2 regions of the Actinoplanes sp. NPDC051388 genome follow, and region 2 is predicted to be linked to the other one. Evidence: riboswitches for the same ligand, from Rfam matches in the RefSeq annotation. Region 2 holds a riboswitch; the other holds the start of a gene.
What was found. Region 2 has a riboswitch for S-adenosylmethionine ahead of ACZ6TI_RS20355 (aminotransferase class V-fold PLP-dependent enzyme). Riboswitches for the same ligand answer to the same signal wherever they lie in the genome.
Positions count from the first base shown of each region.

Region 1 (3,397 bases), on a different contig from region 2:
CGCTATGCCACCGACGGCCGGGCGGTGCTGGTCTCCAGCCACCTGCTCGCCGAGGTGGAACAGACCTGCACCCACGCGGTGGTCGTCAACAAGGGCCTGATCGTGGCCTCCGGGCCGGTCGACGACATCGTCGGGGACTCGCCGTCGGTGCAGCTCGAGGTGTCCGACGTGGCCGAGGCCGAGCGGGTGCTGGCCGGGTTGGGCGTGCGATCGGTGATCCCGGACGGCGTGGCCGGGCTGATCGTCGACATGAATGGCACGCCGCGCACCGAGGTGGTGGCGTCGCTGGTGCGGGCCGGGGTCGGCGTCGACCGGGTGGTGCCGCGGCGGCGGCTGGAAGATGCGTTCCTGGCGCTGGTCGGGGAGAGCTCGCGAGGGAGTGGAGACCGATGACCGCGGCCACGAACTACCGGCCGTCGGCCACCCTGCCGATCTGGGCCGAGGTGCGGCGGCAGGCTTCGCGCCGGCGCACCCAGATGGCTCTGGGCTTCATGGCCCTGTTGCCGTTGATCGTGATGCTGGCCTTCGAGTTCGGCAGCGGCGACGACGACGACAACGGCGGCGGGCAGTTCTCCAGCCTGGTCGACCTGGCCACCTCCGGCGGGCTGAACTTCGCGCTGTTCTGCATCTTCGTCTCGTCCGGCTTCCTGCTGATCGTGGTGGTGGCGCTGTTCTGCGGCGACACCGTGGCCAGCGAGGCGTCCTGGGGCAGCCTGCGCTACCTGCTGGCGATCCCGGTGCCGCGGGCCCGGCTGCTCGGCATCAAACTGGTGGTCGCGCTGATGTACTCGCTGGCCGCGCTGCTCACGCTCGGCGGGGTGGCGCTGCTGGTCGGCACGCTGCGCTATGGCTGGCACCCGCTGGGCAGCACGATCGCGGCCGAGATCCCGCCCGGTGAGGGGGTGCTGCGGCTGCTCGGCATCCTGGGCTACCTGGCGGTGATCCTGCTGATCGTGGCCGGGCTGGCCTTCCTGCTGTCGGTGCTGACCGACGCGGCGCTGGGCGCGGTGGGCGGCGCGGTGCTGCTCTGGATCCTGTCCAGCATCCTGGATCAGATCGAGGCGCTCGGCGTGATCCGCGACTTCCTGCCCACCCACTTCAGCGACGCCTGGCTCGGGTTGCTCTCCACGCCGATGCAGACCGACGACATGGTGCGCGGGGCGATCGCGGCGGTGGGTTACGCGACCCTCTTCTGGGGCATCGCGTTCTGGCGCTTCACCCGCAAGGACATCACGTCGTAAGCGTCACACCCGTTTTCCGTGAGCGAGATTCCCACGTAGTGTGTTGGAAACAACTGAATACCTCATCCAGAGGGGCTGAGGGAACGGCCCGTTGAAGCCCCGGCAACCACCGCACATGTCTCGCTGTTGAGGCCTGCGTGCGGCAGGTGCTAATTCCGTCCCCGCTGTCGGTGGTCGCCGCACGGGGAAAGATGAGAGGAAGGCCTCGATGACGTCCACCGTCAGCCCTGTCGGAATTGAATCCCCTGCCCGCGGCCTGATCTGCCGTGCCTGCGGCGCCGAGTTCCCGCTGGCCGCCCAGCACGCCTGCTTCGAGTGTTTCGGGCCGCTGGAGGTCGCTTACGACCCGGCGGCGCTCGCCCGGGTGACCCGCGCCCAGATCGAGGCGGGTCCGCGCAACATCTGGCGTTATGCGGCGCTGCTCCCGGCCGGGCAGGACCCGGCCACCCGGGTCACCCTCGACCCCGGCTTCACTCCGCTCGTCGCCGCCCCGGCCCTGGCCGCCGCGGTCGGGCTGGACGCGCCGCTCTGGGTGAAGGACGACTCGGCCAACCCGACGCACTCGTTCAAGGACCGCGTGGTCTCGGTGGCGCTGACCGCCGCCCGCGGGCTCGGCTTCACCCGCTTCGCCTGCGCCTCCACCGGCAACCTGGCCAACTCGGTGGCCGCGCACGCCGCCCGGGCCGGCGTCCCCTCGGTGGTCTTCATCCCCGGCGACCTCGAGCAGGGCAAGGTCGTCACGACAGCGGTCTACGGCGGCGAGCTGGTGGCGATCGACGGGTCCTACGACGACGTGAACCGGCTCTGCGGCGAGCTGGTGGAGACCGACGAGTTCGAGGACACCGCGTTCGTGAACGTGAACGTCCGGCCGTTCTATGCCGAGGGCTCCAAGACCCTGGGCTACGAGGTGGCCGAGCAGCTCGGCTGGCGCATCCCGGCCCAGGTGATCATCCCGATGGCCAGCGGTGAGCTGCTCACCAAGGTGGACAAGGCGTTCAGCGAGCTGGTCGAGATCGGCCTGGCTTCGGCTCCCGACGGTTGGACCGTCTTCGGCGCGCAATCCGCGGGGTGCAAGCCCATCGCGACCGCCCTGCACGACGGCACCGATCACATCGTGCCGGTGAAGCCGACCGGCATCGCCAAGTCGCTGAACATCGGCGACCCGGCGGCCGGGGCCTATGCGATCGAGGCGGTGCAGCGCACCGGCGGCTGGATGGATTACGCCGACGACGACGAGATCCGCGACGGCATCCGGCTGCTGGCCCGCACCACCGGGGTCTTCGCCGAGACGGCCGGCGGGGTGACCGTGGCGGTGCTGGCGAAGCTGATCGCGAGCGGCAAGCTCGACCCGGCGAAGGAGACCGTCGTGCTCAACACCGGCGAGGGTCTCAAGACTCTGGACGCGATCGCGGGGCAGGTCGGGCCGACCCATCGCATCAAGCCGTCGCTGCGGGGCGCCCGCGACGCCGGCCTGCTGGGATAACTCGCTGTAGTCGGGTTTCCGACACCCCGTTGATATTTCCCTCCAGCGAGGACTTGCGCGGCGATCTCAACGTCGGCAGGATGCTCTACGCGGGAGGACGCGACGCCGTACGAGGCCCCACCTTCGAGCTTGGCGACAATCTCCGAGGGGCCCAACGACCCAGTGCCGGAGGCGCTGTGCGCGCGTCCTCCCGACCAATTCTTCGCATGGATTAATCGGTCGCGGCGGACGCGTTGTGCGAGCAGTCTGGCGTGATGACGATTGATGTCGTTCCGTTCGGGCCGTCAGATGAGCGCTCCGCGCTGCTGGCCTATGAGATCTCCAAGGCCTCGGCCCGGCAGGAGACGCCGGACATCCCGTTCGTGCCGACCGAGGCCTTCGTCGGGGCGATCCGGCGGCCGACGCCCGGGCACGCCTATGAGCGCGCGCTGGGCCACCTCGACGGCGCTCCGGTCGGTTATGTCGAGCTCTCCATGCCGCTGCTCGACAACCTCGAGAACGCGCAGATCAGCCTGCACGTCATGCCGGAGCGGCGGCGGCGCGGGGTGGGCCGGGCGCTGCACGAGTTCGCCGTCGGCCGGGCCCGGGCCGCGGGCCGCAAACGGCTGATCGCCGAGACGGTGGACCAACAGCCCGACGGCGGCGCCTTCGCGACCATGCTGGGCGCCACGCC
Region 1 is NZ_JBVJIP010000002.1:702,519-705,915, forward strand. It holds gene ACZ6TI_RS07535 (alpha/beta fold hydrolase) at 1-393, shown strand, start outside; gene ACZ6TI_RS07540 (ABC transporter permease) at 390-1,241, shown strand; SAM riboswitch class I at 1,301-1,439, shown strand; gene thrC (threonine synthase) at 1,450-2,724, shown strand; gene ACZ6TI_RS07550 (GNAT family N-acetyltransferase) at 2,979-3,397, shown strand, end outside.
Region 1: another riboswitch for S-adenosylmethionine. It lies ahead of thrC (threonine synthase); the one in region 2 lies ahead of ACZ6TI_RS20355 (aminotransferase class V-fold PLP-dependent enzyme).

Region 2 (3,397 bases):
TCCTGGAGGAGTCAGCTCCGGGTCATTGAGGCGCGTGCGGTATATCGGCCGTTCGCGGGTCGGTAGTCGAGCAACATCGTGTCCGGCCCGGTCGGCCACAGCACGATGTCGCCCCGCGTGCTGCACCTGCCCTTGTCGATGCGCTCGACCAGCTCGATCTTCTCGTCGGTCCGCTCGGTCACGGTGATCGTCCCGGAGCAGCCGAGCCGCGGGTAGCGGATGGTGCCCTGCTCGGCGTCGAGGGCGAACCGCAGACGCACCGGCTCGGCGCTGCCGAAGCTCTGCTGCAACTCGCCGACCCACTCGGCCTCTTCGGTCCCGGCCGCGGTGGCGGACGCCGGCCCGGAGGGGCTCGGCCCGGGTGCGGCGATCTCGCCCGCCGAGAGACGATCCGCGATCTTCGGTACGGCCGCGGCAGCCCCGCCACCGAGCAGGACGACCGCCGCGACCGCCGCCACGATCCAGCGCCGCCGGCGGCGCACCACATGCGGGGCGGTTTGCCGCAGCGTCACGCCTTCGACCGCGGCGCGCAGAGCGGGCTGGTCGATCAGCACCGTGGTGTCGTCCGACGCACCCGGGCTGAGCAGGCGGTCCAGCAGCTCACGGGCCGACGGGCGCCGGGCTGGATCCTTGGCGAGGGATTCCGCCACCAGGTCGCGCAGGGCACCGTGCAGGCCGTCGAGGTTCGGCTCCGCGGTGACGATGCGGGTCGCCGTGGCCATCGGCGTGGCGGCGTGGAACGGCTCGTGCCCGGTGCCGGCCAGGGTGACGACCGCGCCCCACGAGAAGACGTCGGCGGACGGCTCGACCGGCGCCCCGGCCTGCGGGTTGAAGCGCTCCGGCGCCATGTAGCCGACCGTGCCGACCAGCTGGTTCTCGGCGGTCAGCCGGCTCGACCGCAGCGCGTGGGCGATGCCGAAGTCGATCACCTTGGGGCTGCCCGGCGGCAGCAGGACGTTGCGTGGCTTCAGATCGCGGTGCACCACCCCGGCGCCGTGGATGGCGGTCAGGGCGGTCGCCACGCCGATCGCCAGGGCGTGCAGGTTCGACGCGGACAGCGGGCCGTCCCGCTCGATCACCTCGGCCAGGCTCGGACCGTCCACGTACTCCACCACCAGGTAGGGCGTCTCGTGGTCCGGATCCGCGTCCAGCACCTCGGCGGTGCAGAACGGCGGCACCTGCCGGGCGCCGTCGATCTCGCGGCGGAACCGCTGGGCGAACTCGGGATCGGCGGCGAGATGACGGCGCACCACCTTGACCGCGACCCGGCGCCCGCGCGGATCGGTGGCCAGATAGACGGTGCCCATGCCGCCCTCGCCGAGCCGCCCGACCAGCTGGTAGGGCCCGATGCCGGACGGATCCCGCGGCAGCAACGCCGCGACGTCGGCCCCCGGTCGATCCGTCACGACACCCTGCCCTCACCACGCCCGTCGATTCGCCGAACACAAGGTACAGGGCGGTGGCCCGGGACCGGGTTCTGCTAACGTCGGGGACAGGTCATGAGTGCCAGCGCACAGCCCCGGCTTGCTGGCCGGCAACCCTTGCGTTCGCGATGGGGTGCCCCGGGTGAGGACCAGGCTCGCGTCGAGCACGACGTGGGCAAGCGCGGACCCGTGCGGGTCCCGACCCTCGCGGAGGAGCACGTCATGTCCGTCACCCTGCAGTCCCTCGAGCTCGATGTCGTCGGCAACGACCTCACCGTCGAGGTGTCCAGCGGCCGGATGGTTCGGTTCGCCCATCTGGATCACGCCGCTTCGGCGCCGTGCGTGCGGGCCGCCGCCGACGCCGTCCGCGACCTCCTGCCGTTCTACGGCAGCGTGCATCGGGGCACCGGCCTGCGGTCGCAGACCTCGACGCTGGAATACGAGCGCGCCCGCGACTCGGTGGCCGAGTTCGTCGGCGCCCGCCCCGGCGACGAGGTGATCTTCACCCGCAACACCACCGACGCGCTCAACCTGCTGGCCCGCGCGCTGCCGGCCGGCACCACCACGATCGTGTTCGACGGCGAGCACCACGCCAATCTGCTGCCCTGGCCGTCGCCGCTGCGGCTGCCGGCCCCGGCCGACCCGGACGCGGCGGTCGCGGCGCTGGCCGCCGCGCTGGAGACGGTCCGCGGTCCGGTCGTGGTCACGGTGACCGGCGCGAGCAACGTGACCGGGGAGATCTGGCCGGTGCGCCGCCTGGCCGACGTGGCCCACCGGCACGGCGCCCGGGTGATCGTCGATGCCGCCCAGCTCGCCCCGCACGTCCCGATCGACCTGGACGAGCTGGGCGCCGACTATCTCGCGCTGTCCGGCCACAAGCTGTACGCGCCGTTCGGCGCCGGGGTGCTGGCCGGGCGGCGGGACTGGCTGGACGCCGCCGAGCCGTACCTGCGCGGCGGCGGCGCGAGCGCGACGGTCGGCGACGCCGCGGGCGACGTCGGGTGGGCCACCGGGCCGGCCCGGCACGAGGGTGGCACTCCCAACCTGCTGGGCGCGGTGGCGCTCGGCGCGGTCTGCTCCGCCCTGCTGCGGGCCGACCGGGTGGCTCTCCACGAATACGAGCAGAGCCTGCTCGCCGGCCTGAACGGCGTCACGCTCTTCGGCGGCCGGGCGCCCCGGGTCGGCATCGTCTCGTTCGCCGTGCCCGACCCGGCCGCGGTGGCCGACCGGCTGAGCCGCGACCACGGCATCGGCGTGCGGGCCGGTCAGTTCTGCGCGCACCCGCTGGTGCGCCGGCTGACCGGCGGCGGCGCGGCCGGCGGCAGCGCGGCCGACGACTGTGCGAGCACCGGGCTGCTGCGGGCCAGCTTCGGCCTGGGCACCACGCCCGACGAGATCGAGCGGCTGGTCACCGCCCTGGCCCGATAAGGGCTGTCTCGCGGATCAGCCAGGGCATCGGCCTGGCCCTGATGGTCTGTCTCGTGGATCAGCCATGTGCGAGGCGCGGGCCAGCCCTGGTTGATCCACGAGACAGACTCCCTAGCGGTGCGCGGTGACGACCCAGGACCGCGAGTCGAACTGGACGCCGTCGTCGCCCAGGTGCGCGGCGAACACTTCGCGCAGGCGGTCTTCCGCCCGCGCCGCGGCGGCCCGATCGGTTCCCTCGAGCACGTGTCTGGTGCAGGCGAAGCGGCGGACGAAATCCAGGGCCGTGGCCACGTCCGGGCCGTAGTGGACCGGCTCGCGGACGTCGGTGAACGCCGCATCGGTGAACCCGGCCGCGGCCAGGAGCTCGGTCACGGCCGCCGGATCGGCGAGCGAGAACGCGTCCGGGCCGGGCGCCGCGCCGAGCGCCCCGCGGATGGCGACGTCCCATTCGTTGAGCTCGCCGGCCTGCCAGACCATCATCGTCAGCCGCCCGCCCGGCCGCAGCGCCCGCCCGATGTTGGCGAACGCGGCCGCCGGGTCGGCGA
Region 2 is NZ_JBVJIP010000007.1:373,057-376,453, reverse strand. It holds gene ACZ6TI_RS20365 (PH domain-containing protein) at 1-29, shown strand, start outside; gene ACZ6TI_RS20360 (serine/threonine-protein kinase) at 12-1,406, opposite strand; SAM riboswitch class IV at 1,496-1,612, shown strand; gene ACZ6TI_RS20355 (aminotransferase class V-fold PLP-dependent enzyme) at 1,722-2,852, shown strand; gene ACZ6TI_RS20350 (class I SAM-dependent methyltransferase) at 2,964-3,397, opposite strand, start outside.